DNA from 2 places in the Lautropia mirabilis genome. Region 2 is predicted to be linked to the other one. Evidence: riboswitches for the same ligand, from Rfam matches in the RefSeq annotation. Region 2 holds a riboswitch; the other holds the start of a gene.
What was found. Region 2 has a riboswitch for cobalamin ahead of EL249_RS12495 (ABC transporter substrate-binding protein). Riboswitches for the same ligand answer to the same signal wherever they lie in the genome.
Positions count from the first base shown of each region.

Region 1 (15,761 bases), 980 kb from region 2:
CATGCTCGTGCTGGCCGTGGGCGGCCTGGCCCTTTCGGCTACCGGCATCTGGATTGGCACCAAACGCCTGGGCATCAAGACCCGTCGCCGCCAGCTGCTGAACCGGAAGGGTCAGGCGACACAGTGACTAGGGCACCTCGTGCCCCTGCGAGGCAGCATAGACACTGATCCAGTCCGCCTCGGAGAACTTCACGCGCACCGCCTCGGCGGCAGCCCGCAGCCGAGCCGGGTTGCCCGAGCCCACCACCGGCATGATGGACGCCGGATGCGCCATCAGCCAGGCCAGCGCCAGTACGTCCAGCCGTTCCTCACCCTGCGGCGCACCCACCGCCCGCAGGGCCTCGGCCACCCGCACGCTGCGGGCATCCGTCGCATCGAAGAGCCGCCCGCCGGCCAGCGGTGACCACGCCATCGGCCGGATGCGCATCCGCAAGGCCAGATCGATCGTCCCGTCATCGAAGGCATTCAGATGCAGCGGCGAGGCCTCGATCTGGTTCGTCAGCAGGGGCTCGGCCAGATACGATTGCAGCATCCGGAACTTGGGCACCGGGAAATTGGACACCCCGAAGCGCCGCACCAGCCCCCGCCGGCGCAGCTCATCGAACGCCCCTGCAATCTCTTCCGGATTGGCGCACGGCGAGGGACGATGGATGAGCAGCAGATCCAGATAACCGCACTGCAGGCTTCGCACCGAACGCTCGGCCGACCAGACGATGTGCTTTCTGGAATTGTCGTAATGCTTGGCCTTCATCCACGGCAGCGCCTTGTTGGGAAACAGGATGCCGCACTTGCTGACGATGCACATCTGTTCGCGCAGTGAAGGCTCCAGCGCCAGCCCGCGTCCGAACATCTCCTCGGTGGTGAAGCCCCCATAACAGGCGGCATGGTCGAAGACCCGAATGCCCAGCGCCAGCGCCTGATGGATCATGCGCAGGAAGCCTTGATCATCCAGCCCCCATTCGTGCGCCCGCCAGTAGCCATGCGCCAGACGCGCATGGGTGAAGAAATTGGTGGTCATGGCGTGCTCCTCTCGCTCCCTTGACGGACTATACCTAACTCAAGGAGAGGCTGTCGACCATGACTGGACTGGCGGCACTACCTGGCCCGCACCAGCAACAGTCCACGCAAGCGTGGCAAACGGAATCCCGGTCATGAAGGGCGAACGGGATTCCGGCAGGGTCCGGGTCTCAGGCGCAGAAATCGCATCGACGCAGGAACCGGACCGAAAAGCAAAGTTCAGAAATCCCAGTCCTCATCCTCGGTGGCCACCGCCTTGCCGATGACGTAGGACGAACCACTGCCCGAGAAGAAGTCATGGTTCTCGCTGTCGGGCGACAGTGCCGACAGGATGGCGGGATTGACCTCGCACGCCGCGGGCGGGAACAGTGCCTCGTAACCCAGGTTCTGCAGCGCCTTGTTGGCGTTGTAGTGCAGGAAGGCCTTCACGTCCTCGGTCAGGCCGATGCGGTCGTAGAGTTCCTCGGTGTAGAGCGCCTCGACTTCATACAGCTCGAAGAGCAGCGAGAACGCGAAATCCTTCAGACGCGCCTGATCGGCTTCCGGCAGCCGGGCCAGCGCACGCTGGAACTTGTAGCCGATGTAGTAGCCATGCACCGCCTCATCGCGGATGATGAGACGGATGAGGTCTGCGGTGTTGGTGAGCTTGCCGCGGCTTGACCAGTACATGGGCAGATAGAAGCCCGAATAGAACAGGAAGCTCTCCAGGAACACGCTGGCGATCTTGCGCTGCAGGGGATCGGACGCGGCGTCATACTCTTCCAGGATCAGCCGCGCCTTGGCCTGCAGCTGCGGATTCTCTTCCGACCATCGGAAAGCCTCGTCCACTTCCCGGGTGGAACACAGGGTCGAGAAGATCGACGAATAGCTGCGCGCATGCACCGCTTCCATGAAGGCGATGTTGGTCAGCACCGCCTCCTCGTGCGGTGTCTGCGCATCCGGCATCATCGAGGGCGCACCCACCGTGTTCTGGATGGTGTCCAGCAGCGTCAGCCCGGTGAACACCCGGATCGTCAGCGTCTGCTCCTCCTCGCGCAGCGTGGCCCAGCTCTGCACATCATTGGACAGGGGCACCTTTTCCGGCAGCCAGAAGTTCGCCGTCAGCCGGTTCCATACCTCCAGATCCTTCTCGTCCTGCAGCCGGTTCCAGTTGATGGCCAGCGGCACCTTCCGCGCCTTTTCCTTGTTCGACATGTCAATCACCTGTTCTTGTCGGGCCATGGCCCCTTTTCCTGTTCCGTCCACCCTCCGTCACCGCGAAGGCTTCCCTTCGCGGCGCACGGCGGCGCTCACAATGCGCAGGACACGCAACCCTGCACCTCGGTCCCTTCCAGCACCGCCTGGCGCAGCCGCACGTAATAGATGGTCTTGATGCCCTTCTTCCAGGCGTAGATCTGTGCCCGGTTGATGTCGCGCGTGGTGGCGTCCGACGGGAAGAAGAGCGTGAGCGACAGGCCCTGGTCCACATGCTCGGTGGCCGCGGCATAGGTGTCGATCAGCGGTTCCGGACCGATCTCGTAGGCATCCCGGTAGTACTCCAGGTTGTCGTTCGTCATGAACGGTGCCGGGTAGTACACGCGCCCGATCTTGCTTTCCTTGCGGATCTCCACCTTCGAGACGATCGGATGGATGGATGACGTGGAATGGTTGATGTAGCTGATGGAGCCCGTAGGCGGCACGGCCTGAAGGTTGCGGTTGTAAAGACCGTGCTTCATCACCGCCTCGCGCAACGCTGCCCAGTCCTCACGCGTGGGCAGCGTCACGTCCATCCGCGCAAACAGCTCCCGTACCGTTTCGGTCTCGGGCAGCCAGTCGCGCGTCACGTATTTCTCGAAGAAGCTGCCGTCGGCGTACTTCGACCGATCAAACCCCACGAAGGTGCTGCCTTTTTCCTGGGCCAGCAGGTTGGAAGCGCGCAGCGCGTGGTAGGCCACCGTGGCAAAGTACACGCGGGTGAAATCAATGCCTTCCGGGCTGCCGTAATGAATGCGCTCACGCGCCAGGAAGCCGTGCAGGTTCATCTGCCCCAGTCCCACCGCATGGGCCTCGTCGTTGCCACGCCGCACCGAAGGCACGCTGTCGATGGCCGACATTTCCGAGACGGCCGTCAGCGCGCGCACCGCCGCTTCCACCGTTGCGCCCAGATCCGGGCCATCCATGGCAGCTGCAATGTTCAGCGACCCCAGGTTGCAGGAAATGTCGGTGCCCAGATGGCGATAGCTCAGATCATCGTTGAAGGTGGACGCCTCGTTGACCTGCAGGATTTCCGAACACAGGTTGGACATGGTGATGCGCCCCTCGATGGGGTTGGCCGCGTTCACCGTGTCCTCGAACATGATGTAGGGATAGCCGCTCTCGAACTGGATCTCGGCCAGCGTCTGGAAGAACTCGCGGGCGTTGATCTTCTTCTTGCGGATGCGCTTGTCCCCCACCATCTCGTCGTATTTCTCGGTGACGGAAATTTCCGAGAAAGCCTTGCCGTAGACCTTTTCCACGTCATGCGGCGAGAACAGGTACATGTCGGCATTGCGCTTGGCCAGCTCGAAGGTCACGTCCGGAATCACCACGCCCAGCGACAGCGTCTTGATGCGGATCTTCTCGTCGGCATTCTCGCGCTTGGTGTCCAGGAAGCGCAGGATGTCCGGATGGTGGGCATTCAGGTACACCGCACCGGCGCCCTGCCGCGCACCCAGCTGGTTGGCATACGAGAACGAATCTTCCAGCAGCTTCATCACCGGAACCACGCCGGAGGACTGGTTCTCGATACCCTTGATGGGCGCTCCCAGCTCACGCAGGTTGGTAAGCATCAGCGCCACGCCACCGCCCCGCTTGGAGAGCTGCAGTGCCGAATTGATGGCACGCCCGATGCTCTCCATGTTGTCTTCCACGCGCAGCAGGAAGCACGAGATCAGCTCACCCCGGCTCTTCTTGCCGGCGTTTAGGAAGGTGGGCGTAGCCGGCTGGAATCGACCGCCGATGATCTCGTCCATGAAACGCAGCGCCAGCTGCTCGTCGCCGCGTGCCAGCGTCAGTGCCACCATCACCACACGATCTTCGAAGCGCTCCAGATAACGCTGGCCGTTGCGCGTTTTCAGCGTGTAGGAGGTGTAGTACTTGAAGGCCCCCAGGAAGGTGGGGAAGCGGAACTTCCGGCTGTAGGCCTCGTCCCAGATATGGCGCTGGAAATTGCGCGAGTACTGGTCAAGCACTTCGGCATCGTAATAGCCTTCGTCCACCAGATAGCGCAGCTTCTCATCCAGGTTGTGGAAGAACACCGTGTTCTGGTTGACGTGCTGCAGGAAGTACTGGCGCGCCGCACGACGATCGGCCTCGAACTGGATGTTCCCGTCCGCGTCGTACAGGTTCAGCATCGCGTTCAGCGCGTGGTAGTCCAGCCCCGGTTTGTCGTCATCCGACACGCCCGTATCGGAAGCTTCGTAGCTGCTTGCAGCCGTCATGTTCTCTCCCTGCATCAATCATGGGCGACCGGGGGCCTTTTCGCCCTCACCCACCCTTTCCTTCATGTCCCATCGGCCCTGTCCGGCCCTATCCGTCATGGCGTCCGCATGGCACCTTCGCCCATGCGGCTGCGCCCATGAAGTGTTGGCATTCAGACAGGCTCGACCTCATCCAGACTGGCCCAGAATCGCTCCAGGCCTTCACGCACTCGCACCACATCCAGCTCGGTGCCGGCCAGCTCGAAGCGGTACAGCACCGGCACGCCACACTTGTCGCCAATCACCCGACCGGCGTGGGCAAACGTCGTGCCGAAATTGCGGTTGCCGCTGGCAATCACCCCCCGCAGCAGACGGCGGCGATCCGGATCGTTCAGGAAGCGGATCACCTGCCGGGCCACGGCGCCGTGCCCCTCGCCATCGGCGTAGGTGGGCGAGATCAGCACGAAGGGCGCGTTCGGCTCGGGCATCGGGGCGGACTCATCCACCGGAATGCGCATGGCCGGCAGGCCCAGCTTGTGCATGAAGCGCTCGGTGTTGCCCGAGGCCGAGGAGTAATAGACCAGCACCGCCATGGCGGATATCAGGCCAGGCGGCCGATCATGTCAGGACGAAAACCGGTCCAGTGGGCTTCGCCGGCCACGACCACGGGGGCCTGGCGGTAGCCCATGGCCAGCACCTGGGCCATGGCGACGGCATCCTGGGTCAGGTCGACCAGCTGGTAGGCAATGCCACGGGCATCCAGCGCACGGGTGGTGGCGGTGCACTGAACGCAGGCGGGTTTGGAGTAGACGGTGACGGTCATGGGCCGGATTTCCTTCAGACGGGGAGCGAAGGGCCGGCAGCAGTCCGGGCGGACGCGCGCAGACAGGCGCCATCCACCATGACCCGCTCCTGCCCACCGCAGGGTTGTCATCCATGCCGAAAGGCACTGCCGCCATGAAGATGGGCGGCCTTTCGGCGGCTATCGGGGCAGGTCTCCTGGCTTGCGGGTCCTTGCGTGGCTGGAACCTTCCCAGACCCCATGGGTCCAGTGGTTCAGGAAGAGTCCGTGCGGACCCCTTCCAGCCTTGCTCACCGCCTACAGTTGCGGGGGCAGCGCCGGCATTGCACCCTGAGCGAAAGGCCTTGAGGCGACCTTCCCGGATGCGCACCGGCTTCCCTTTTCATCCCGGGGATGATCTCCCGGGAACCTCGATGAAGCGCATTGTACCCAAGATATGGGGTTCGTCCACCCCGCGGACACAATATGTAGCGCCTTCAAATGCCATGAGACACCATGGAAGGTGTTGCGCGAACGCCAAACGGCATGGCCAACAGTTCTGCACGCCTTGCAGGAACACGCGCCAAGTGCCCGCGGGCAAAGGGTTTTCCAAAAACATCCACGTTGCGTGGATGCTGCACGACCGTCCGTCGGAAAGGGGTCGGCGGGGCGGTGAAAGAGTGGGCTCAGTGCCATCCCGGCCACATCAGGAGGGCGTGGCCGGATGGGAAAGGCTGTCTGACGATATCGGCATCGTCTTCATCCGGCATGAGGGAAGGCGCCGGAGGGTGCACGCCATGAGGTGCCGACGCAGGGTCGTCGGAGCACCTCATGGCGCCGTGCGGGGCAGGATCACTGCTCGGCAAAGGCCCGCTCGATGACGAAGTCACCCGGGGTGGAGGTGTTGCCCTCGACGAAGCCGCGCTTCTCGAACATGTCCTTCAGATCGCGCAGCATCTCGGGGCTGCCGCAGATCATGATGCGGTCTTCCTCGCGGTTGAAGGGCGGCAGGCCCAGGTCAGCGTTGAGCTTGCCGTTCTCGATGAGGGTGGTGATGCGGCCCTGGTTGCGGAAGGGCTCGCGGGTCACGGTGGGGTAGTACAGCAGCTTGCCCTTGATCAGCTCGCCCAGGTATTCGTGCTCCGGCAGCTCCTTGGTGAACAGGTCGTAGTAGGCCAGTTCGTTCACCTGACGCACGCCGTGCACCAGGATCACCTGGTCATAGCGCTCGTAGGTCTCGGGGTCGCGCGTGATGCTGAGGAAGGGGGCCAGGCCGGTACCGGTGGCCAGCAGCCACAGACGCTTGCCAGGCAGCAGGTAGTCGGTCACCAGCGTGCCGGTGGGCTTGCGACCGACGATGACCTTGTCACCGGGCTTGATGTGCTGCAGCTTGGAGGTCAGCGGACCATCGGGCACCTTGATGCTGAGGAACTCCAGCTGCTCCTCGTAGTTGGCGCTGGCGATACTGTAGGCACGCAGCAGCGGCCGCTCGCCCTCTTTCGGCGGCAGGCCGATCATCGTGAAATGGCCGTTCTTGAAGCGCAGCGCCTCGTCACGCGTGGTGGTGAAACTGAACAGACGATCGGTCCAGTGATGGACGGTCAGAACCTCTTCTTCGCTGAATGCTTTCGATTTCATGTATGACCCGGGCAGCACCCGGCAACAGATGACGGGCAACGCAGAGGCGCGCCAGCCCGCAGGAGTGGAAGGCCGACATTATGAACCGATGCCGGCGGTTTGCCAGCACGGAGGCACAGGAATGCCATGGAATTAAGTGATTGCGCACTTACTTCTTCAGGCATCTGCTTTCAGGAAACGCTTTCTGGGAATGCTCCGCGCCTGATGCAGGCTCATTGAGCATGGTACATGGCCCTGCGAGGGCCTGCCCCGAAGGGGGCGCATCTCTCAGCAGAGGATCAGAGGGCGGGCTGGACGATGATGCCCGGCCCGCCCCTGGCCTCAGTCGAAGCTGCGCGAGCGCAGCACGTCCAGCGAGTTGTCGCTGCCGGTCTGGGCGCGCAGCACGTAGCCCTTGCCCAGGGTGTACTGGATGCGCAGCAGGTTCCAGACGCCGCGCACGCCCTTCTCGTAACTGACGAAGAGGCGGTCGTTGATGCGCTTGCCCAGCGACACCACGCCGGTTTCGGTCGCATCGGCGTTGCTGCTGCTGCTCGAGCCCACCAGGCCCTTGGGCGTCATGCTCTCCTGGATGCCTGAATCCACGCCGGTGTTGGACGCATAGCCGTAGTTCAGCACGTCCAGACCCAGCCGCTCGGCAATGGAGGGCGAGCGCACGCCATTGTCGTTGCCCAGCAGCATGGTGCCTGCCTGCTGCAGGGCCAGGACCTGGGCAGCCCCTCCGGCCTCGTCAGGCGGCACGCCCAGCACCAGCCAGGACAGTTTGTTGGTCTCCGACATGGAGGGCTTGGAGATGAGCGAGATCCGCGGGTTGCTTGCCTGCCCGGTGATGGAAATGCCCACTTCCACCGGCAGGTACGGCCGCTTGGCCTCAATGTCCAGCGACGGATTGTCCACCGGACCGGTGAAGCGGATCAGGCCCTTGGTGAACTTGAGGTTCTGGCCATAGGCCTGATAGCTGCCGTCCACGATGTTGACCACGCCGGTCAGCTGCGGATCGGCCGGCAGGAAGCCGCCAACCTGCAACTTGCCGCCCAGTCGGGCTTCGGCCCCCATGCCGTTGATCTTCAGCTTGTCACCCAGCTCCACTTCCAGATCGCTGGCGATGCGCAGGCTGGCTTCCGCGTCCTTTTCCTCGGGCAGGTCCTGGGGGATCTGCTCGCCGGAAACCCGCACGTCACCAGGCAGAGTGGGGGCAGAAGACCCCGCCAGCTCGATCAGTCCCTCGTCGACTTTCATGTCACCGACCAGGATCAGGCCTGCCGGGCCGCTGGTCAGACGGGTCACGCCCGAGAGGGTCACCCGCTGACCCGGCCCGATCGGAACCAGGAAATGGTCGGCCCGCACGTCAAAGACGCCGTCCATCGGCAGCAGCGAGGGCTTGGGGCTACCTGCCTTGGGCGGCTTCGTGAGTGCGGCAGCCCAGGCGGCATCCTGGGTGGCCAGAGCGGCCTTCATGTTGCCGCGATCCACCAGACGGGCCGCGCCCTTCAGCTGCAGGCTGCCCTGGCCGGCATGGAACTTGAGCCGATTGATCTGCAGGCCATGACCGCTCAGGTGCGCATCCAGCTCGCCTCCGGAAAGGCGCATGCCAGCCGAGCGCTGCAGCACGGACAGGTCCTTGCCCGTGACACCCAGGTCCACCAGCGGCGCATCCAGCGTGCCGGCCACCGTGCCATCGACCTTCAGCGAACCGTCGACGGCCATGTCGGGGCCGGTGAACAGGTTGACCAGCTCCAGCGACACGATGTCCAGATTCACCTTGCCGTTGAGCTTGCGCTCATCGAAGCGCAAGGTCAGACCGTTGTTGTCGCGCAGCCCCAGGCGCTTCCTGCGCCCGGCAGGCACCTGCTCACGGATGCCGGCCTGCACGTCACCGTACAGGGCCTGCGCCCCCTGGCCACGCAACTGCCATTGACCGGCAATGCGCACGTCCTTCAGCGCGTCCAGGTTCTTCTGCTCATCCACGCCCAGCAGCTGATGCAGCCGCAACGGGGCCAGATCGTCCAGGCTGCCGCGCGTCTCGTACTTGAGCGGGCCGCTCCAGTCCAGCAGCAGGCGCTTCAGGTCAATGTGTCCGTCCAGCGCTGCCAGCCGGAAATCCGACAGCGTCAGGCGACTGCCGTCCACCGCCAGCGGTGCCGGGTCGACCAGGCGCACGGCGGTACGGCCGCTCAGGTCCAGGGTTTCCACACTGGCCCGATAGCTGGGACCGGTACGCGGCAGCGACAGCGCGCCTTGCAGGCGCAGCTGCAGCCGGTCCTTGCCCTGCCGGGCGGCGGCAGCCAGCTGATGCTGGCTCGGCGTGCCGTGCAGGCTCAGGTTCAGCGCATCCAGCACGTCGGTGCCCGAGCCCAGCTGACGGGCAGACAGCGTCAGCTCCACGGGCGTGTCCTGCCGCGACTTCGCCTGCAGCGCCAGCGGCGCCGTCAGATCCAGCTTCAGGTCCTTCAGGCTCAGACGGTTCGGCTTGCCCGCCTCATCCAGGATCGTCCAGTCCACACCGCTGGCGCGCGCCGAGGCCTTGGCGCTCAGATCCTGAAAGCGCCCGCTCAGGTGGCCATCCAGATTCATGCTGCCTGCAGCGCGGCGATCCAATGCCGACAGGTCGTTAAGCTTCACACCGACATCCAGCCGGTCCTGCGGGGCGCCCAGTGCCCCCTTGGCCTGGATGCGGTTGGCCGTGCCATGGGCCAGCTTCAGGTCGATGTCCTTCAGCGACAGCGGCTGCCACTGGGCATCCAGCTCGGCCTTGCCGTGCAGGCCGCCGGTCAGCGGCTGGCCGGCCACGCGGCTTTCCACCAGATCCAGCCCCACCGTGGCCTTCTGGCCAGGCGACATCAGGCGCCCTTCGACGGACCAGTCCGCGCCCAGCATCCCCTCACGCCAGGCCGGGTCAACGGGCAGCGTGGCCGGCAACCATTGCGCCAGGTCCAGCCGGCGGGCCGTTCCGCGCAGGTTCAGATCCCACGGGGCACTGACGGCCGCCTGGCCGCTGGCCGTCAGCAGCGTCTCACCCAGTGCAACCCGCCCTTCGTTCAGTTTCAGCCAGCGCGGGTCCAGCGTGCCGGCCAGCTTCACCTGCGCATCGGCCGCCAGTTTCTTCAGGTCAGCCGGCAACAGGGAGCGCATCTGTTCGGCGCGCTGCGACAGATCCACCAGGAACTGCTGGCCATCCACCTTCACCTGTCCGCCCAGGGCCGTCCGGGGCAGGCCCTGCCAGAGCGGGGCCAGATCCAGTCCGGTCAGCTTCAGGTCACTTTTCAGGCGGGGCAGCGTGGTCCCCGGAATGGCCATCGACTGGGCCAACCAGCTTTCCAGCCGCCCCTCGATGCGGGCTTCGCCCTTGGCAGCGATGGTCACGGGCTGGGCGGCCTGCGGTTTCTGGGGAGCCTGGCCCTTGCCGGAGCCATTGCCCGGTTTCGCGTTGGCCGGCACTTCTGCCACGCCCCCGGCGTCAGCCTGCTGCACGCTCACCGGCAGGCCGATGGCCAGGTCGTTGAGGGCGACGTAGAGGTGCTCCCACTGAGCCGTGGGCGGAATGCGGAAGACGATGCCGCTCTGCAGCGAGCGCAGCGGAATGCGGTTGCCCTCCAGCGTGCCCGCCCGGCGGTTGGCCAGCCGGATGAGTCCCTGCCACGTTTCCTTCTTGCCGGGCGCCGGATCGATGTCGAGGTCCAGGTCCATGCCGGTCTCGGGCAGCTTGCCCAGGGCAGTGAAGCGCATCAGGTTGGTATCGGCCAGGCGAGCGTGCAGACGCTCCACCGGCATCCGGCCCAACGGCTTCACCACGGCCTGGATGTCGGCCATGCCATCAGCCAGCTGCCCCTGAAGGGTGGCCGGCAGTCTGGCCAGGTCGCCATCGACGGTCAGGGTGGCGTCATACGGCCACTGCTGGGCCTGGCCATTGGCCTGGATCACGCCCTTCAGACGGTGCGGCGGCGCACCCTCCATCTGGGCCGTGGCCGAGCGCACCTGCCCCCAGGGGCTGGTCAGCGCCAGCGTCTTGATCCGGTACTGCCCCACGGCATATTCGGCTGTCCCATCGATGTCGGTCAGCACCACGTAGGGCTCGGCATCCTTGCCATTGACCGCAGGCGGCTGGATCTCCAGTCGCCCGACGGCCAGCTTGCGGATCTCCAGCGGAAACGGCAGGCCAAAATCGCCGGGCATGTCGGTGTCGGTGCGCGGCTTGTCCGGGTCACCGGGCGGCACCTGGATGACCAGTGTCCCGGCCTCCAGCTGATGCACCAGTCCCTTGCCACGCAGCAGTGCGCGCAGCGACCAGCGCAGCTGCAGATCAGTGCCCTTGACCGCCGTGTCGAAGCCACGCCATTCCACGCGCCCGAAACGGATGCCGCGCCACAGGTTGCCCTGCAGTCGGTCAAACGCCAGCGCCTGGCCATTGCGGGCCAGAAACTGCTGCGCCCAGGACAGCGCCTGGGTCAGGCCGCTTTCGCTGCCCAGCCACAGCAGCGCCGCCAGCACCAGCCCCATGACCAGCAGCAGGATGCGCACGCTCCAGCGAAAGATCGCGCGCCACAGGGAATGCTCGCGTCGATCGGGGGTCGTCTTCGTGTCTTCCATGATCAGAAGCTGAATCCAATGGAGAAATGCACCCGGTAGCGATGGATGGCCTGGCCATAGGCCAGATCCAGCTTCACCGGCCCCACGGGCGTTCGCACCTGCAGGCCTGCACCGTAGCCCGAGACGGCATCGAAGCTGCGCCAGGCATCGGTGACGTTGCCGTAGTCATAGAACACGCCCAGCGACAGCATCTCGGTGATGCGGTGCTGGTATTCCAGCGAGCCGATGGCCAGATAGCGCTGGCCGATCACCGAGTTGTTGACGTTCAGGCCCAGCGATCGGTAGCCATATCCGCGCAGCGAGCCGATGCCCCCTGCCCGGAACAGGTTCTCGCTGGGGATGCCGAAGCGGCTGCCCGCATTGACCACGCCGAACTCCACGCGACCGATGAAGGTGCCGTTGCGCCAGACGGGCGAATTCTTCGACAGCGGCTTGAAGCCCACCATGCTGGTGTAGAAACGGGTGAAGGTGGCATCACTCAGCGCGTGCTTGCTGGCCCCCGAGATCTCGAACTTGACGCCGTAGCCGCGCGAGGGGTTGAGCTGCGAATCGAAGCGCTGCAGCGTCCAGGCCTTGCCCAGCACCAGCGCCTTCACGCCATCCCGCTGCCCGGACTGCCGGAAGTGGATCTCTTCCTGCTGCAGCTGCAGCGAGGTGAACGCCTCAATGTCGCGCTCGCGCTGGCCATAGCCCACGTAGGCGTTGCTGTTGAACGTGACGACACCTTTCTCGTCCTCACGCTCGACACGTCCACCGAACCCGTAGTAGCGGTCCTCAGCGTCATAGGGCGTTCGGAAGTTGGTGAACGCTCGTTGACGGCGCTCCGACATCACCAGCGAGGCCTCCATCTGCAGCCCGAACAGGCTACGGTCCTGAAAGCCTACCTGGCCACGGAAGCCGTCGTCGGTGCTGTAGCCCAGACCATAGACCAGCCGATGGCGCTTGAGCTCCTCCACGACCAGGCGGATGGGCACCGCTTTCAGCGACGGATCTTCCTGCAGCGCCAGCGTGTCGGGCACCGCACTGACTGAACTGAAGTACCCCGCCTCACGCAGCCGCTCCTGGAAAGTCTGCAGCGCGGCATCCGTGTAGGCGTCCCCTTCATGGAAGGGCTGCAGATCGGTGATGATCTTCTCCGGATAGCGCGACAGGCCCTGGACCTCCACCTTGCCGAAGGCAATGCGGTCGCCCGAATCCACCACGACCGTCAGCCGCGCCTTGGCCGCCGCGGCATCCACCTGCGCGGTGCTGCGGGCAATGCGGGCGCGCAGGTAGCCCTGCCGCTTCATGGCATCGATGAGCGCCGACTTGCCACTCTGCCAGTTGCTGCTCACGAAGGGATCACCCACGGCCATGCCGAAGCGACGCTTCACGTTGGCCAACGCCCGGTTCTGCGTGCCCTGCCCTTCGATCTGGATGTCCAGCTCGCTGACCTTGGTGCGGTTGCCAGGCTTGAGCGTGAGCTTCACGCGGTCGGGCTCCTCGGCATCGATCTCGATGCGTGGCTCGAAGTACCCTTCGGCCTGGACAATGGCCAGCACCTCGTCATGCAGCTTGGACACCAGACCGTCGAACTGCACCGGGTCGTAATCCTTGCGATGCTGCCAGCGGCCCACCAGCGTGCTGTCACGGATGGTGCTGACAAAGCTCGACGGCGCATCAATGTCGAAGCGGTAGTTGTTGTGTTCCAGCAGCTCCGAAACTCCGCCGGATTTGCGCTCTGCCTCGGCCGATTTCCCGGCGGCAGTCGTACCCGAGGCCTGATCTGCCGGGGCTGCTTCCTGCCCGGAAGACGAGGAAGACGCGGAAGCGCCGGTCTGGCCAGCTTCCGGGGCTTGGGTCGAATCATCGGCCGCCAGGCGCCATGCCGACATGTCGCCGCCCGCCTGCAGGCCCGGAAAGTTCCCCGAGCGAAGGCCGGCAGCCTGCGCCACGGACGCGCCACCTGCCAGGGCCAGCACGGTCGCCAGGCCCAACCACCTGTCCAAAACGATTTTCTTCATGACATCGGCGCACGGCAGACCCGTGCAGCAGGAAAGCACAACGTACCAGAGCATTCATGCAACGGCGCAGCCGGATGCGACGATGACAATCCCCGGCCATCGCATCCTTCCTGAAAGGGCGGAAATGCCCCACCCGACGGCAGGCCAGCACGCCGTCCCTGCGCCCGCAGTGCAGCGCCGAGTATAGGGCCTGCCGTCCGCCCTTACTGAAAAACCGTGACAAATCCGGCAGATGATGACGCAGAAACGGGCGACACCCCAGCCCGACGGGACGACCGGCCCATCCCGGGTGCCCGGCGCCCGATGAAAAGCAGAACGCCCGGGCCATACGGCACCCGGGCGTCCTGTGAAACCCCACAAGGGGGCGGAACGGGCGGCATCACCGCCCGGTGGCGTGCGGCTTTCACCGCACGCCGGCTGGCGATCAGGCCACCAGCCGATACTGCTTCGTGAGCTTGACGAAGTTGTCCAGCTCGGCCTTTTGGCGCTCCTCGCTCCAGCCCAGCCGGGGGGCCATGAATGCAGCCACCGCAGGCGCTGCAGCCTCGGCCGCCTTGGCGTCCAGGAACAGCAGCCGGATGCGCCGTGCCAGCACGTCTTCCAGCGACTGGGCAACCTCTTCATCGATGGCCCACTGCACCTGGGCGAAGGTGAAGGGGTAGGCGGGGTGGATGCGGTCGGCCAGCTTCGGCTCTGCGGCGATCAGCCTGCCGATGGCCATGGCGTCACTGCCGTACAGCGTCAGCGGCGTGTCGTCCATGTGCTGCTTGTCGTCGATGTAGCCGTGCAGGCGCAGTTCCTGCGTGCGGCAGGGTTTGGCTGGCAGCAGCCCGGCACCGATGGCGGCATCCACGCCGTCCTCGGCCATCTGGCGGTAGGTGGTCCACTTGCCGCCGAAGATGTTGACCATGCCGGAGTGGCTGACCTCCACCTTGTGGCTGCGCGACACTTCCTTGGTGGACTTGCCCTCGTCCTTGGGTGCGGCCAGCGGGCGCAGCCCCACGTAGACGCTGCGCACGTCGGCCCGGGTGGGGGCCTTCGTGAGATAGTCGCGCGACGTGTTCAGGATGAACTCGATTTCCTGTTCCAGCGGCAGCGGCTCGTAAGACGGATCCTTGACCAGGGTGTCGGTGGTACCCACCACCACCTTGCCATGCCAGGGCACGGCAAACAGCACGCGGCCGTCCGATGTCTTGGGCACCATCAGGGCGTCCTCGCCGGGCAGGAACTCGCGGTCCAGCACCAGGTGGATGCCCTGGCTGGGCAGGATGGGCGGCTTGTCGTGCGGCTCGTCCATCCCCAGGATGGGGTTGGCAAACACGCCGGTGGCGTTGACCACGCACTTCGCCTTCACCTCGAAGGTCTCGCCGGTCAGCTCGTCCTTCGCCGTCACGCCTTCCAGACGACCATTGCCGCCCTTCTTCAACGCCGTGACGGCGCAGTAGTTGAGCACCGTGGCACCATGGTCGGTGGCCGTCTGTGCCAGGCACAGCGCCAGACGGGCGTCGTCGAACTGGCCGTCGTAGTAGCAGACCCCGGCACCGATCTTGTCGTCACGCACCCCCTTCAGACGCCGGCGGGCATCGCCCTGGCCCAGATAGCGGGTCTTGCCGATGCTCAGCTTGCCGGAGAGACGGTCATACATCCACAGGCCGAAGGTGTAGTACGGCGCCGTCCACCATTTTTCGCCCGGGATGATGAAAGCCTGCTTGCGGAACAGGTGCGGCGCATTGTGCGAGAGACGGCCACGCTCGCGCAGCGCCTCGCGCACCAGGTCCACATAGCCCTGGGCCAGGTAGCGCACGCCACCATGCACCAGCTTGGTGGACCGGCTGGACGTGCCCTTGGCAAAGTCGTGGGCTTCGAGCAGCAGGGTGGAATACCCGCGGGTGGCGGCATCCACCGCCACCCCGAGGCCCGTCGCACCACCGCCAATCACCACCACATCCCATTCACCGTGGGTCCTGAGCTGTTCGATGGCCTTGTTGCGTTGCATGCTGATGACCTCCTGTGATCACTTTTGCAGACGTTCGCTTTCGGGAATCTTCGCCTTGTGGCGGCCCTCTTCGATCATCGTGATGAAGAGCAGGACCACGGCAATCACGCCCCCGCCAATCATCACATAGAAACCACCGTCCCAACCGTAGTGCTGGGCAGCCCAGCCCACCACGGCTGCCGCGGCCGTCGTGCCACCCAGGTAGCCAAACAGCCCCGTGAAGCCTGCTGCCGTGCCGGCGGCCTTCTTGGGGGCCAGCTCCAGCGCGTGCAGACCGATCAGCATCACCGGACCGTAGATGA
Region 1 covers NZ_LR134378.1:838,347-854,107, reverse strand. Annotated here, with positions in the region: gene EL249_RS03440 (PepSY domain-containing protein) at 1-127, shown strand, start outside; gene EL249_RS03435 (aldo/keto reductase) at 128-1,018, opposite strand; gene nrdF (class 1b ribonucleoside-diphosphate reductase subunit beta) at 1,237-2,238, opposite strand; gene nrdE (class 1b ribonucleoside-diphosphate reductase subunit alpha) at 2,307-4,475, opposite strand; gene nrdI (class Ib ribonucleoside-diphosphate reductase assembly flavoprotein NrdI) at 4,628-5,047, opposite strand; gene nrdH (glutaredoxin-like protein NrdH) at 5,056-5,277, opposite strand; cobalamin riboswitch at 5,427-5,684, opposite strand; gene EL249_RS03410 (ferredoxin--NADP reductase) at 6,088-6,873, opposite strand; gene EL249_RS03405 (translocation/assembly module TamB domain-containing protein) at 7,195-11,460, opposite strand; gene EL249_RS03400 (autotransporter assembly complex protein TamA) at 11,463-13,448, opposite strand; gene EL249_RS03395 (glycerol-3-phosphate dehydrogenase/oxidase) at 13,888-15,459, opposite strand; gene glpT (glycerol-3-phosphate transporter) at 15,478-15,761, opposite strand, start outside.
Region 1: another riboswitch for cobalamin. It lies ahead of nrdH (glutaredoxin-like protein NrdH); the one in region 2 lies ahead of EL249_RS12495 (ABC transporter substrate-binding protein).

Region 2 (15,761 bases):
CCATGCCCATCATGAACTTCTCGCAGGTGCCCATGGAGAACAAGGCCCGTGTGGAAGTGCTGAAAGGCGCCTCGGCCCTGTACTACGGCTTCACCGCACCGTCGGGCATCGTGAACTACGTCACCAAGCGTGCCGGCCTTCACCCCGTCACCAGCGTGGGGCTGCGCTTCGACACCAACGGCACCCTCCTGGCGCATGCCGACGTGGGGCGCCGCTTCGGCGATGAAGACCAGTACGCGCTGCGCCTGAACGTGGCCGGCGGCCAGCTGGGCAACTACCTGGATGGCGTGGACGAAGGCAACCGCAGCTTCGCCTCGGCCGCCTTCGACTGGCGTGTGACCAGCCGCCTGGTGCTGGCACTGGATCTGGAATACGACCGCCGCCGCACCGTCGAGCAGGCAGGGGTGGCCCTGCCCGCCGCCGTCAACGGCACCATCACCCTGCCCCGCGCTGTCGATCCGAAGAAACTCGTGGGCCCGGACTGGGCCACCTTCCGTGCCGAGACCACCAACATCCAGGCACGGGCCGACTACTCGCTGTCGGACAACTGGGCGCTGACCGTTGAAGCCGGCCGCTCCAAGGTGGACCGTGACCGCACGCTGCCCATCTTCCAGTTCACCAACGCGGCCGCCGTGGCCACGGGGGCCGGCCGCATCCGCGGCAACATGCAGAACAACGTCAACACGTCCGATCTGCTGCGTGGCGAGCTTGCCGGAACCTTCGACACCGCCGGCGTCACGCACAACCTGACGGCTGGCGTGGCCCGTGCCGAGAAGAAGCAGGACCCGGTCTACCAGCGCAACTACACGGTGGCCAGCCAGAACCTGTACAACCCGGTGGCCATCACCAACTACACGCTCGGTACCCGGCCAGCCAATCCCACCTCGCCGCTGCTGGAAACCTCCGACCTGGGGGTTTACGCCATCGACCGCGTGGACCTGAACCCGCAGTGGCAGGTCATCGGCGGCCTGCGCTACAGCAAGTACAAGAGCGACCAGGGCACCAACCACTATGACGCCACCAAGACCACGCCCATGGCCTCGGTGGTCTACAAGCCCGATGACACCCTGTCCTTCTACGGCTCGTATGGCAAGGCCCTGGAAGAAGGCGAGGCCGCACCGGCCGGCACGGCCAACCAGAACGAACGGCTGCGCCCGGGCGTGAGCGACCAGTACGAGATCGGCGCACGCTGGCAGATCCCCAACGGCACGCTGCTGTCGGCCGCCGTCTTCGACATCAACCGCCCCGGCTACTACACCAACGCCAACAACGTCTACACGGCCGATGGCGAACAGCGCTACCGCGGTCTGGAACTGTCGGCCCAGGGCACGCTCACCCGTCAGCTGTCCTGGCAGTCGTCGGCACTGTGGCTGGATCCGAAGTTCCGCAAGATCAACGACACCTACAACGGCAAGCGCCCCGAGAACGCCGCCAGGTACACCGGCAGCCTGTTCCTGTCGTATGCGCTGGATGACTTTGCCCCGGGTCTGTCCGTCAACGGCGGCGCCTATTACACGGGCCGTCGGCCGGTCAACGACCTGAACCAGGCCTGGCTGGGTGGTGTCACGCTCTACAGCGCTGGCGTCCAGTACCAGCACCACCTGTTCGGCAAGCAGACCACCTGGCAGCTCAACGTCGACAATCTGGCCGACAAGCGGTACTGGGCCGGTGGCGGCAACCGCCTGGCCGCCGGTTCACCCCGCGTCATCAAGCTGGGCGTGAAGGTGGACCTGTAAAATGGCGGGATGATCAAGCAACTGCTTGCCATCTCGGCCGGAGCCAGCGCCGGCGCCTGCCTGCGCTGGCTGCTGGGTCAGGGACTCAACGCCCTGTTTCCCGCCATCCCGCCCGGCACGCTGGTCGCCAACCTGCTGGGTGGCTATCTCATCGGCGTGGCGCTGGGCTTCTTTGGCCAGCACGTGGGCCTGGCCCCGGAATGGAAGCTGCTGATCATCACCGGCTTCCTGGGCGGGCTCACCACCTTCTCCACCTTCTCGGCCGAGGTCACCGCTCACCTGCAGGACGGGCGCCTGGCCTGGGCCGTGGGCGCCGTCGGCATCCACGTCATCGGCTCGCTGGCCATGACGATGCTGGGGCTGGCGACCATGGGGGCCTGGGCCCGGGGGTGAGCACGCTGCTCTCACGGAACCGGCGGCGGTCAACCGGCGGGAACCATCCTGCCAGGAGGGCTGGCCACGCAAGGTGGCCAGCCAGGCGAATCAGCATTCCTATACGGGCCTCACGCCATCCAGACCATTCCAGGTCGGTGCGTGCCAGACTTCAGAACGTCACCTTCACCCCCACTCCATACATCCGGGGTTCCAGCACGTCGGACACGATGACAATGCCACCGGCACTGCGGTCATCGAATTTCCAGGTGGGCTTGCGGGTGTCGAACAGGTTGTCCACATAGGCGTAGAACTGCCACGTCCGGTCCATCTGGTACGAGAGACGCGCATTGGCCACGGTGTAGGCCTGCACGTCATAGCCCGGCAGGTTGTTGTCGCTGGAGTGATAGCCGTCGGTGCGGTGCACATTGGCATTCAGCGCCAGCTGATCAGTGATGTTCCAGTTCACGTCCAGACCCGCCATGTACCGCGGTGAACGGCCAAACTCATTGCCCTCGAAGGACACGCCATCCGGATCGGAGAAGCGGTGAATCTTCGTGCGCAGCAGGCCGGCGCTGGCACGGATGTCAAGGCTGTCCAGCGCCTTGTAGTCCGCCGACACCTCCAGACCATAGGAGCGCGATTCATCGGCATTGCGCACCACGTTGCCCATCAGCCTGCCGTTCACGTAGTCGGGCACATCGACCTGCGAATCCTTGCGGTCATCCCAGAACAGGTTGGCGTTCACCACCAGCCGGTCGCCCAGCGTGTCGATGCGGGTGAAGAGCTCATAGTTCCACATCGTTTCCGGGTTGAACTTGTAGAACGAGCCGTTGGCCGTTCGCAACCCCGCACCACCAGGGTTGTAGCCACGGCTCACCAGCGCTCCCACCGTCCAGTCAGGTGACACGTCATAGGCCAGGGAGACCTTGGGCAGCAGCTTGTGATAGGTCTCGTCGAAGGCCAATGGCATGCGCGCAACGCTGGAGGTCCCGTTGCGCTTGACGCTGTCGTGCTGATAGCGCAGGCCGCCGGTCAACGACCATTGCGGCGCAAGGCGCCAGCTCAACTCGGTGAAAACCCCCAGACTGTCCTTCTTGTCGTGGAAGGACGACGTGCCACGCAGGTACAGCAGGTCATCGGCATCCACGTTGTTGTAGTAGACGCCCGCCATGCCACTGAGGCTGTTGTCGGGCGCCTTGAAGCTGGCACGCAACTCCTCTGAGAAATCACGCGAATCCATGTGGGCACCGCCGTTGCTCATCGGAACGGATACCCGTTCGGTGTTTCTGCGGCTGTACTGCAACTGGTTGTCCAGCCGAACCCCGCTGCCCAGGTCATAGGCCAGATCATGCACCCCTGTCCACCCATGGGTGTTGAAAGTGGGCATGGTCGGCGTGGCATTGTTCAACTGGTCATGAGGATCATTGGCCGCCTCGGACGTGGGCAGGTTGCCGCGCAGATAGGAAAGCGTCAGTTTCGATTCCAGGCCCGGCAGCGCACCGGGCGTCCACAGCAACTTGATGCGGCCGTTGATGTTCTCGGGGCTGGTATCGGTATTCCCCTTGGAATAGGTGGGATTGACGTAATTGATGTAGGTGTCGCGGCTGCTGTAGTCCAGCGCAATGCGTGCTGCCAGTTCCTCGTCCACCAGCGGCCGCGACAGCATCACCGAGGCACGTCGGGCCTTGCGACTGCCCAGCTGCAGCTGCGCCGCACCTTCCGGCTTGAAGGTGGGATCCTTGGTGTTGACAATGACCGAACCGGCAATGCTGTTGGCACCCAGCGCCGCCGTCTGCGGACCGCGATAGACCTCGACGGAATCCACATCCCAGATGGACGTGGTGCCATAGGCGGTTTCCCAGAAGTTCAGGTTGTGGCCGTCGACATTGACACGGGCCCGTGGCACCGTACCTCCAAAGAAGGCGCCTGCGCCGGAACTGGCCCCCTGGCCATCGACGCCCCGGATGACGGGCGCACTGCCAGGCCCGGTATACAGCACGTTGGGGATGTTGCGCGTCACATCACGCACCGCGGCCGCCTCGGGCTGCTCCTGCAGGTGACGGTTGCCGATGACGGCCACCGAACTGGCGGTTTCCTTGACCGTGCGGCGCACCTTCTCGCCGGTGACGACCACACTGTCCAGCGTGGTGACTTCGCGGATATCGGCCCGCAGGCCCTGGGCCTGTGCAAATGCTGCCGGGGCGGGAAGAACGGCAGCAAGGGCCAGAGCGGTGGCCGTCAGTCTGCCCGGAGCCCCCCTCCTGCATGAGAAGCAGCCTTCTCTTTGCTGCTTCCCCTTCGACAAGGACTGTCTGCGCTCGGTATTCGGCATCTCGTATTCCTCCCTCCGTCTGGCATGGGCGGCCGCGCCCCGGGGCTCCCAGGACTCCTTTGAACGGGCCCTCGCGGATGTGGCCTTTCAAGCTATTATTCAAGAATAGCAAACAATTCCCACTATCAAGTCATCCTTCATTCCATGACTACCTCGACGTCGAGCACGCAGGCCATGCCGGTCCGTGCGGAGTTCATCTTTTCCAGCGGCAGCCGCGAGCTGCATGCCCACGGCGTCCGCGAGACCATCACGGTGCCTGCCGTCAACGGGGATGCAGCCGACAGCCCACTGCAGCAGCAGGTAAGGGCCGCCTTCGATCGTGCCCGGAAGGCAGGGATGGAAAACCCGGTCGTCGTCGGGGCCATTCCCTTCGACGTGAACCAGCCCAGCCAGCTGTACGTACCAGAGACCGCGGCCTGGCAAGAGGCCGACCCATCCACCCATGCGCAGGCCATGCCCATGCCCGCCCTGCGTTCCATGGATACGGTGCCGGATCAGCACGGCTTTCAGCAGGGGGTAGCCAACGCCATCGCTGCATTTCCCGCCGAAGGCATCCACAAGGTGGTGCTCTCCATCACCAGCCGCCTTCACTTCACCGAGGCGGTACCTGTGGCGGCGCTGCGCACCAATCTGCGCCGGCTCAATCCGTCGGGTTATCTGTTTCAGGTCCCGCTGCCCGGCAACATCCACCTGGTAGGCGTCAGCCCCGAGCTGCTGATCGAGAAGCACGGTGCCACGGTCCAGTCCAACCCGCTGGCGGGCTCCGCCCGTCGCCAGGCCGACCCCGCCGAAGACCAGGCCACGGCCGAGAGGCTCGCGGCCTCAGGCAAGGACCATCACGAGCACCAGTTCGTGACCGCAGACATCCAGGCTCGGCTGGCGCCGCTGTGTACAGCACTGGACGTGCCCGCCCGCCCCTCCCTCATCAACACGGCGGCCCTGTGGCATCTTTCCACCCGCATTCGTGGTGAGCTGCAGGATCCGCAGACCAATGCGCTGCAGCTGGCCTGCTGCATCCACCCCACCCCCGCGGTCTGCGGCACACCGCGTGATGCCGCGCATGCACTGATCCGGCGCATCGAGCCCTATGACCGCGGCCTGTTCACCGGCATCGTGGGCTGGATGGATGCGCAAGGCAACGGTGAATGGGTGGTGACGATCCGCTGCGGCGTGCTGCATGACAAGTGGCTGCAGATCTATGCCGGCGCCGGCATCGTTGATGCGTCCGATCCGCAGTCCGAATGGAACGAGGTCCAGACCAAGCAGGGCACCATGTTGCGTGCCTGCGGACTGGGTGAAGAACAGGCCGCCCCCATCCCGACCGCAGCCTGACAGCACGTCCTGGGGTCAGCTTGCCAGCTTCGGCTGGCACTGCCACACCCACTCCATGTCCCATCCCGGTCAGCCCCCTTTCAACATCCCTTTTCTTGCTTTCCCGGCATTTCATCATGGCCATTCCCTTCATCCGCAGCTACCCCATGCCCGCGCCCGACAGCTTTCCGGTCAACAAGGTGGCGTGGAAGCTGGATCCCTCACGCACAGCGCTGCTCATCCACGACATGCAGCGCTATTTCCTTCGCTTCTATGAAACCGACTCCGGGTTGCTGCAGACACTGATCGGCAACATTGCCACGCTGAAACGCTGGGCCGCTGCACATGACGTTCCGGTTTTCTACACGGCACAGCCGCACGATCAGCCGGCATCCGACCGTGCGCTGCTCAACGACATGTGGGGGCCGGGCCTGACGAAGGCCGATCCTGCCCAGCAGGCCGTGGTACCGGAAATTGCCCCCGTCGAGGGGGACGTGGTGCTGACGAAGTGGCGCTACAGCGCCTTTCAGCGCAGCGACCTGGATACGCGGATGAAGGCGCTGAAGCGCGACCAGCTGATCATTGTCGGCGTCTATGCACACATCGGCTGCATGATCACGGCCGTGGAAGCCTTCATGAAGGACATCCAGCCCTTCATGGTGGGGGATGCCGTGGCGGACTTCTCGGAAGAGGAACACCGCATGGCCCTGAAATACGTGGCCACCCGCTGCGGGGTCGTAACAAGCTGCCAGGAAATCACGGACATTCAGCCATGAGCGACATTCAGAAACAGGACAGGATTTCGGACGACAACCGGTTCGTTGGAAAACGCGTTCTCGTTACCGGCACGGCGCAGGGCATTGGTCAGCGCATCGCACAGCGTTTCGTGCAAGCGGGCGCCGAAGTCATCGGACTGGACCGGCAGCCCACGGCAGCCGCGGGCGGCGGCACGGGCGATGCGCCCACCTTCGAGCAGATCCAGCTGGACGTGACGGACACGAAGGCCATCGTGCAGGTGTGCGATCAGCTGAAGGCACGCTGGCGGACGCTGGACGTGCTGGTGAACGCCGCAGGCGTGCTGCGCATCGGTGGGCTGGACACGCTGACAGCCGAGGACTGGAATGCCTGTCTGGACGTGAACGTGACCGGCCCCTTCCACCTCATCCAGCAATGGGCGCCGGTGTTCAAGGCGCAGCGCCGGGGCGCCATCGTCAACATCGCGTCCAATGCGGCGGTGGTGCCGCGCATCGGCATGCTGGCCTATTGCACGTCCAAGGCAGCCATGGCGGCCATGAGTCAGACAGTGGCGCTGGAACTGGCGCCCTTTGGTGTGCGCTGCAACATCGTGTCGCCCGGCTCCACCGACACACCGATGCTGGCCGGCATGCTGGGGGACCCGGCCGGACAGCGCCGCCTGGTGGAGGGACTGCCGGAGCAGTACAAGCTGGGCATTCCGCTGGGCAAGATCGGCCGGCCGGACGATATCGCCGACGCGGTGCTGTTCCTGGCTTCAGATCAGGCCGGCCACATCACGATGCAGCAGATCGTGATCGACGGCGGGGCCACGCTGGGGGCCTGAGCATCCGGGCCCGCGACGCCTGCGCCTGCCTCGGCGGGTCGGGGCGGTGCCGGCGGTGCGTGTTCCAACGTGTGCTTTCTGTCCTGTCGGGAGCTGAACCCGTTACCGCCCCCGAGAGGCCACCCGCAGGATGCCCAGCGCCACCATGGCGATGAGTGCGGCGATGGCAACGACGCCGAAGATGTCGGGCAGACTCATCTGGCGGGCCGTGAGATCGGCCACCAGGAAGGAGCCGGCGATGCCGCCAAAGCGGCCGATGCCCAGCATCCAGGCCACGCCGGTGGCACGGCCTTCGGTGGGGTAGAAGCCTGCGGCCAGCGCCGGCATCGAGGCCTGGGCGGCGTTCATCACCAGGCCAGCCACGAAGACCACGGCCATCAACACGCCATGGCCGCCAATGGCCTGCCCGATGGCCCAGACGGACAGCGCCGTGGCGCCGTAACCCAGCGCCAGCACGCTGCTGCCGTCGAAGCGGTCCATCAGCCAGCCCAGGGCAATGGCGCCCACGCCGCCCAGCGGGAACAGCGCCGTGATCAGCGATGCGGTGCGCGGATCCATGCCGCTTTCGCGGAACAGCACGGGCATCCAGTTGATGAGGGCATAGAAGACCACCAGCCCCATGAAGTAGGCCAGCCACAGCATCAGCGAGCCCAGCCGGAACGGGCGCGAGAGCACCAGGGCAATGCTGCGGGGGGCCTGCGCCTGGGCACGATCGTGCCCGTCCTGGCGGGTCTGCAGGTAACGCAATGATTCGGGCAGCCAGATTGCCAGGGCCGGCAGTAGGACAAGCGGTGCGACGCCGCCCAGCTGCAGCACGCTGCGCCAGCCCAGTGCAGGAATCATCCAGCCGGCCAGAAAGCCGCCCAGCGCTGCTCCCAGGGGAAAGCCACAGAACATGGCATTGGTGATGAAGGCGCGCCGTGCCGGGGGGCTGCATTCACTGACCAGCGTGACGGCGTTGGGCATGGCCGCCCCCAGTCCCACGCCGGTGATGAAGCGCAGCGCCGTGAGCGTGGTCAGATCCGGCGAGAAGGCCGAAGCCAGGCAGGCGGCGCCGAACACCGCCACCGAACCGATGAGCGCCAGGCGCCGTCCCCAGCGATCGGCCAGCGGCCCCGCCATCAGGGCACCAGCAGCCAGGCCGAACAGTGCCGCACTGAGCACGGGGGCCAGGGCCGGCTTGGCCACGCCCCAGTCCTGCATCAGCGAGGGGGCAATGTAGCCGATGGCGGCCGTGTCGAAGCCGTCGAACAGCACCACCAGAAAACACATCAGGAAGACGCGCCAGCGGACGGCATCCACAGGCTGGCTGTCGGAAACGTGCTGCGGCCGTGCTGTCGGCCGGATCTTGGAATCGGGCATGTTGAGGATCTTCTGGCGTCGTGTCCGATGGCTCAGGAGGACTTGGGCAAAATCGGGCGCTTTCAGGGCGGGAGGTGGGCATCAGCCCCGACCGCCGGCCAGGGCCCGGCACGGTCGCCTGATGGATGGACTGAAACACGCTATGGTAGCTGGTAGCGATTCCTTGACGCGGGCGTGCCTTTCCGGAAGCGGGCAGCGCTGGCCATCATTTGACGCTGGCAAGGTGCTTGCGTAGACTGTAGATGCTTTGGTTCCGCAGGGAAAGTCTGCAAATCTCAGACGTTCCCGGGGTCTGCATCACCCGTCTTTCGGCGTCACCACGCGCCATTAAAAGGGCTTCGAGGCAGATCCCACGGAAGTTGCCCGGGTGCTGTCGTCTGCCATCCACTGCACCCCGGCCACATAGGGAATCCAGCCGACATCCGGACATTGATGCCCGGCGCGGCACGAAATGGAACTGCCCCCGCAACTGTAGGCATGGAGCCTGTCCTCTCAGGACCACTGGACCCCGCTTCGGGTCCGGGAAGGCGAGGATCGGCGATGAAGTGCCAGTCAGGAGACCTGCCAAGGCAAGCTGTTGTTCATGGCCGGCGGGGTGTCCGGAGCAGTGAGCGATCCTTCTTGCACTCGGCGTTCCGGGGCTTTCCCGACTCCATGCCTTCCTGGCACCGTGCCATGGATTCCCGGTCATGCGTTCCGGGTTTCCTGCCTGCGATGTCCGGTGGGTGTACCGCCCTGATGATTCAGGCAGCGGGATGCCGGACACGCTTGCACGGCGCATGGTGGTCGTCACGACCGCCTGCCCATCGGCAGACACGCAAAAAGGTTCTCGCACCGCTCTTCCCTTCGACGGCCACAACCGTCACGACATCGAAGGAGCGAGAACCATGTCGACCCGTCATCACATTGCAGCCGCCTTGCTGGCCCTGGGGCTGGGCGGTCTTTCCCTGGGCGCACACGCCACCCACTATCCACTGAAGGTGGACAACTGCGGCTATACGCTGGAATTTTCCAAGGCACCGGGCTCGGTCATCACCGTGGGCCAGGCCGGTACCGAGATGCTGTATGCGCTGGGTCTGGGCAGCAAAGTGGCCGGCACGTCGGTATGGTTCAACCCGGTCCTGCCGAAGTTCAAGGACATCAATGCCAAGGTGCCGCGCCTGGCCGACAACGACCCGAGCTTCGAGGCCGTGGTGGAGAAGCGCCCGGGGCTGGTGGTCTCCCAGTTCGAGTGGCAGATCGGCAAGGAAGGCGTGGTGGCCACGCGCGAGCAGTTTCATGACCTGAAGATCCCCACCTACCTGATGCCATCGGACTGCGAGGGCAAGGACAATCTGATGGGCGCCGACGGCACGCGCATGAAGCCCTATGACATCGCGGCGCTGTACAAGAGCATTTCGCAACTGGCCGAGATCTTCGATGTGGAAGCAAACGGTCAGGCCCTGGTGGATGATCTGAAGGCACGCCAGAGCGTGGCCGTGCAGAAGGTGAAGGACTCGGGCATCAAGGATCTGTCGGCCGCCGTGTGGTTCTCCAGCGCCGACATGGACGTGGATCCCTACATGGCCGGCCAGCAGGGCGTGGCCGGCTACATGCTGAAGGAACTGGGTCTGCGCAACGTGGTGACCTCGGCCGAGGAGTGGCCGACCGTGGGCTGGGAAACCATCGCCAAAGCCAATCCCACCATTCTGGTGATTGCGCGCATGGACCGTCGGCGTTTCCCGGCGGATGACTACGAGAAGAAGCTGGAATTCCTGAAGAGTGATCCGGTGACGAAGCATATGGACGCCGTGAAGAACGGCCGCATCGCCATTGTCGATGCCGACGCACTGCAGGCCTCGATCCGTATTGCTGACGGCATGGAGGCGATTGCCGATGCCGTGGTGAAGGCCGGCGCGGCGCACTGAGGTGAGCATGCCCCCTGCCCTGGCGCGAGGATGGCTGCGCCGTCTGCTGCTGGCTCTCGTGGCACTGGTGCTGCTGCTGCCGGTGATGCTGCTGTGCATGTGGGCCGGCGAGATCCGCATGCCGGCCGGCACCATCGGTGACGTGCTGGCCAACCACCTGCTGGGTGCCGGCATCGAGGTCGATCCCATCGATGACGGCATTGTCTGGAACTATCGACTGACCCGCGCCATCGTGGCGGCCTGCTGCGGCGCGGGGCTGGCAGTGTCCGGCGTGGTGCTGCAGACGCTCCTGCGCAATACGCTGGCCGACCCCTACCTGCTGGGCATCTCGGCCGGCGCCTCCACGGGTGCCGTGCTGGTGGCAGTGGCCGGTGTGGGCGGCGGCGTGGTGTCGATGACGGTCGGCGCCTTCGCCGGCGCGGTGACGGCCTTTGCGCTGGTGGCGCTGCTGGCCCAGGCAGCCGGTGGCGGCGGACTGCGCAACAGCGGGCAGATCATTCTGGCTGGCATTGCGGGGTCGCAACTCTTCAATGCGCTCACTTCGCTGATCATCACCAAGTCGGGCAGTGCCGAACAGGCGCGCGGCATCATGTTCTGGCTGCTGGGCAGCCTGAGCGGCGTGCGCTGGCCGGATGTGCCCATCACGACCGTGGTGGCGGCGCTGGGGCTGGTGGTCTGCCTGCTGCATGCCCGGGCGCTGGATGCCTTCACCTTCGGGGCCGAGGCAGCGGCGGCGCTGGGCATCGGCGTGCGCCGGGTGCAGGCAGTGCTGCTGCTGACGGCTGCGCTGGTGACGGCCGTGATGGTGTCGGTGGTGGGTGCCATCGGCTTCGTGGGGCTGGTGATTCCGCACGTGGCGCGGTTGCTGGTGGGCGTTCGCCACCACCGGCTGCTGCCGGCCAGTGCGCTGATCGGTGCCCTCTTCCTGATGCTGGCGGATGTCTGCTCGCGCATCCTGCTGAAGGGCCAGGTACTGCCCATCGGCGTGGTGACGGCACTGGTGGGCGCGCCGGTGTTCGCGATCATCCTGCTGGGACGTCGGCAACAGCCATGAAGCACCGGAGTCAGGAATGATCACGACACAACAGGAATTCGCCGAGGTGCGTGAGGTGCCCGCCCTGGAAATGAACGGGGTGAGCTGGCACGCGGGACGGCACAAGGTGCTGTCGGACGTGTCGCTGGCCGTGAAGCCGGGCGAGCTGCTGGGGTTGATCGGCCCAAACGGGTCGGGGAAATCCAGCGTGCTGCGCATTCTGGCGGGCATTCATGCGCCCACGCAGGGCACCGTTCACCTGCAGGGCCACAGCCTGCGTGCCATGGGGCGCCGGCAGGTGGCCCAGCACCTGGCCATGGTGGCGCAGACGGCCGATACACTGGATGCGATCACCGCGCGGGATGCCGTGGAGCTGGGCCGCACGCCATGGCTGTCGGCGCTGCAGAGCTGGTCCGCGCGCGATGACGAGATCGTCTCCGAGGCGCTGAACTGCGTGGGCATGCACGACCGTCAGCAGCGCCTGTGGGGGCAGCTTTCCGGCGGGGAACGCCAGCGCATCCACATTGCACGGGCGCTGGCCCAGCAGCCGCAGATCCTGCTGATGGACGAACCCACCAATCACCTGGACATCCACCAGCAGCTGGCACTGATGGACCTGGTGCTGGCGCTGCCGATCACCAAGGTGATGGCCATTCACGACCTGAATCAGGCGATGCGCTGCGACCGGCTGGCGGTGATGCACCAGGGCCGGCTGCATGCCATCGGCAAGCCGGCGGCGATCCTGCAGGCGCCGCTGCTGAAGGAGATCTTTCAGGTGCGTGCCACCGAGCTGTTCGACCCGGCCGACGGGGCGCGGATTCTGCGCTTCGGTGCGCTGGCTCAGGGCGGCATTTCCGAAAAACCCGTTCACTGACCTGCCTGGAGCAGGTCCATTCATCATGATGTCGACTTCATTCCCTCTTTCCCGTCTGGGCGGGCTGGCCCTGTCTGCCACCTTGCTGCTGGCTGCGCTGCCAGCGCAGGCCGAAACCTTCCAGGTAAAGATGCTGAACCGCAACAGCACCGGCCCGATGGTGTACGAACCGGAGTTCCTGAAGGTGAAGCCCGGCGACACGGTGAAGTTCCTGGCCACGACCAGCGGCCACAATGCCGCCTCCATCGACGGGATGCTGCCGGCGGGCGCCCAGCCCTTCAAGGGCAAGATCAACGAGGAAATCGAGGTGACGTTCACCGAATCCGGGCTGTACGGCGTGAAATGCCTGCCGCACTATGCCATGGGCATGGTGATGCTGATTCAGGTGGGCGATGCCGATCCGTCCCGGATGCAGGTGCCCGATGCGGTGCCGGCGCGAGCGAAGAAGCGCTTTGCCGAGATCGTGACGCGGGCTCAGGCATCCCACTGATCGTGCGATGGCTGTTCACCGGAGCAGCCCGGCAGACTGCCCCAGGATGCCGGCCTGCGGCAACCGTGCAGGCACGGGCGCCTTACTCATGAGCGAAGCTTCTGCGCGACGTTCATTTTGCCGTGCGCCCCTCCCCCCGGTAATGCAGGTACTTCATGGCCAGCAGGGCGGCGATGAGCACGGCCGGCACGGCCAGGGCGGCAGTGACGGCAGCCAGGCTCCAGCCGGCATTCAGCATCCAGGCGCCGGCAAAGGCCGAGATGACCGCCCCGATGCGGCCGAGGCCGTGCATCCAGCCGTTGCCGGTGGCACGCGCCGGCAGCGGGAAGAAGTGGCTGGACAGGGCGTTCATGCCAGTACCGCCCCCATTGAGCCCGGCACCGATGACGAAGGCAACGGCACACATCAGTGCATAGTGGCCACCGACGTAGCCGAGCAGCACCAGGGCAGCGCCTCCCAGCAGGTAGGCGCCAGCCAGCACGTGGTGTGCCTCATGGCGGTCCATCAGCCAACCCAGCATGATGGAGCCCAGCGGTCCACCCAGCTGGAACATGGCGCTGACGATGGCGGCCTGCTGCAGATCCATGCCGGCGTCCTTCAGCATGGTGGGCAGCCAGCTGCCCAGCAGGTAGACCAGGAACAGGTGCAGGAAATAGATGCTCCACAGCATGAAGCTGCCGGCACGGTAGTGGCGGTTGAGCACGATCTGCACGGGGCGCTCGTGACTTTCCACCCGGGACTGCGCCGGCAGCACGAAGACGGTGTCTTCCGAGGTGCTGCCCGGGGCACAGCGCTCGACAATCCGGCGGATGCGCGCCTGGCTGCCCTGGCGATGCACGAGGTAGGTGAGCGATTCCGGCATCAGCGCCGCCATGACCAGCGACAGCACCATGGGCACCACGCCGCCAAAGACAAAGACGCTCTGCCAGCCCCAGTGCGGCACCAGCCAGGCTGCTAGGAAGCCGCCACCGGCGGCCCCCACGGTGAAACCGGCAAAGACGATGGTGACCAGCAGCGAGCGCCGGGCACGCGGCGCGTATTCGGTGGCCAGTGTGGCCGCCATGGGCATGATGCCGCCCATGGCCAGCCCGGCAATGAAACGGTAGGCGATGAAATGCCACTGATCCGTGGCGGTGGCCACCAGCAGCGTGAAGAGGCCGAACATCATCACGCCGACGCACAGGACGCGACGCCTGCCGAAGAGATCGCCCAGCGGGCCTGCCACCATGGCACCGAGGGTGAGGCCGGCCAGCGCTGCACTCAGCACCGGCGCAAGGTCGTCATTGCTCCAGTGCCAGGCGGCCTTCAGCGCCGGCCCCACGAAGCCCATGATGACGACATCGAAGCCATCCATGACCACGACCAGGAAGCACAGCGCGATGATCCACTGCTGGTAGCGGCTGACGCCCCGCCCATCCAGCAGCGTGCGCACATCCAGGGTGGGAGTACCCGGGGCGTGTCCCGCCGTCGGCGGGACGGCATCCGCCGTGCGGATGTCTGATGCGGTGGATGGTGTGGAATGCTGCATCGGATCCTGCATGTCCATGTTGACGATGGGACGGAAGACGACGGGATGGTCGATGGTACGGGACACGACCATTCCCGCCTTCCGACGACCCTGCCATGCCCGGGGTGAGCGCGGCGCCCCTGATGGGGTGGTACGCCCGGCCCGGGGAAAGCGTCAGGCCATCGGGTTGGCCAGTGCGCGCAGTTGCCCGGGCGTGGCCACCGGAAGACCGAAGTATGCCAAGTACGCGGGAATCTGCTCATAGAGCATGTCCAGCCCACCCTGCCCCTGGCAGCCACGCGCCCGGGCAGCGGCCAGAAAGGGGGTGACCTCGGCACTGAGCACCACTTCCCCCACATAGGCATGCGGCGGGATGCGCTCGACATTGATGGGCAGGGGGTCACCGGCCTTCATGCCCAGCGGCGTGGCGTTGACCACGATGTCGAAGCCGGCCGGGTCGGCACTGCCGGTGACGACCTCCAGCGTCGGGTAGTGCTGTCGCAGCCGTCCGGCCAGCGCCTGCATGACGGGCTCACGAACATCGAAAAGCGCCAGTCGCGCCACTCCAGCGGCGGCCAGCGACGCGGCAATGGCCGAGCCCACGCCGCCACTGCCCACCACCAGCGCCGAGCAGCCTCGGGCGCTCACGCCGTTGCGCTGCATGCCGAGCACGAAGCCTTCGCCATCGAACATGTCGCCTTCCAGGCTGCCGTCAGGCGCGCGTCGCACGGCGTTGCAGGCACCGGCGATGCGTGCGGCGACCGAGACACGGTCGAGCAGCGCCGGCGTGGTGCTCTTGTGCGGCATGGTGATGAGCGCTCCCACGACGTTGCCCGTGTCAAAGAGTGCTCGCAGCAACGCCGGGTAACTGTCGGGCTGCGAGGCGAAAGGCACGACCACCACGTCCTCGCCCACGTGGGCAAACCAGGGGTTGTAGATCATCGGAGACCGAAAGGTCTGGGTGGGATAGCCGATGTGGGCGAGCAGGCGTGTGTTGCCGGTGATCATGCCGCGGTGTTCCGGATGAGGGGTTGCCAGGGGAAACGCGCCGGACGGGAAGGCGCCGAACAGGTGGGCTGCATGATGATGAGCATGCGGAATGGGCATGAGGCCATGGGGTGTTGCAGATTGTCCTCAGGAAAAACCATTAACATGTAGCCTCTGCGACAGGCGCCAGGTCTGTCGCGCGACTCGGTCGACCCCGACTGCGCACGACGACAAGGAGTAAAGCATGGGTCTGAACGCTCTCTTTCTG
Region 2 covers NZ_LR134378.1:3,027,899-3,043,659, forward strand. Annotated here, with positions in the region: gene EL249_RS12460 (TonB-dependent siderophore receptor) at 1-1,736, shown strand, start outside; gene crcB (fluoride efflux transporter CrcB) at 1,746-2,129, shown strand; gene EL249_RS12470 (TonB-dependent receptor) at 2,281-4,416, opposite strand; gene EL249_RS12475 (isochorismate synthase) at 4,588-5,775, shown strand; gene EL249_RS12480 (isochorismatase family protein) at 5,892-6,530, shown strand; gene dhbA (2,3-dihydro-2,3-dihydroxybenzoate dehydrogenase) at 6,527-7,333, shown strand; gene EL249_RS12490 (MFS transporter) at 7,436-8,695, opposite strand; cobalamin riboswitch at 9,044-9,278, shown strand; gene EL249_RS12495 (ABC transporter substrate-binding protein) at 9,583-10,602, shown strand; gene EL249_RS12500 (FecCD family ABC transporter permease) at 10,610-11,656, shown strand; gene EL249_RS12505 (ABC transporter ATP-binding protein) at 11,673-12,509, shown strand; gene EL249_RS12510 (pseudoazurin) at 12,535-12,999, shown strand; gene EL249_RS12515 (MFS transporter) at 13,112-14,599, opposite strand; gene EL249_RS12520 (shikimate dehydrogenase family protein) at 14,681-15,514, opposite strand; gene proC (pyrroline-5-carboxylate reductase) at 15,738-15,761, shown strand, end outside.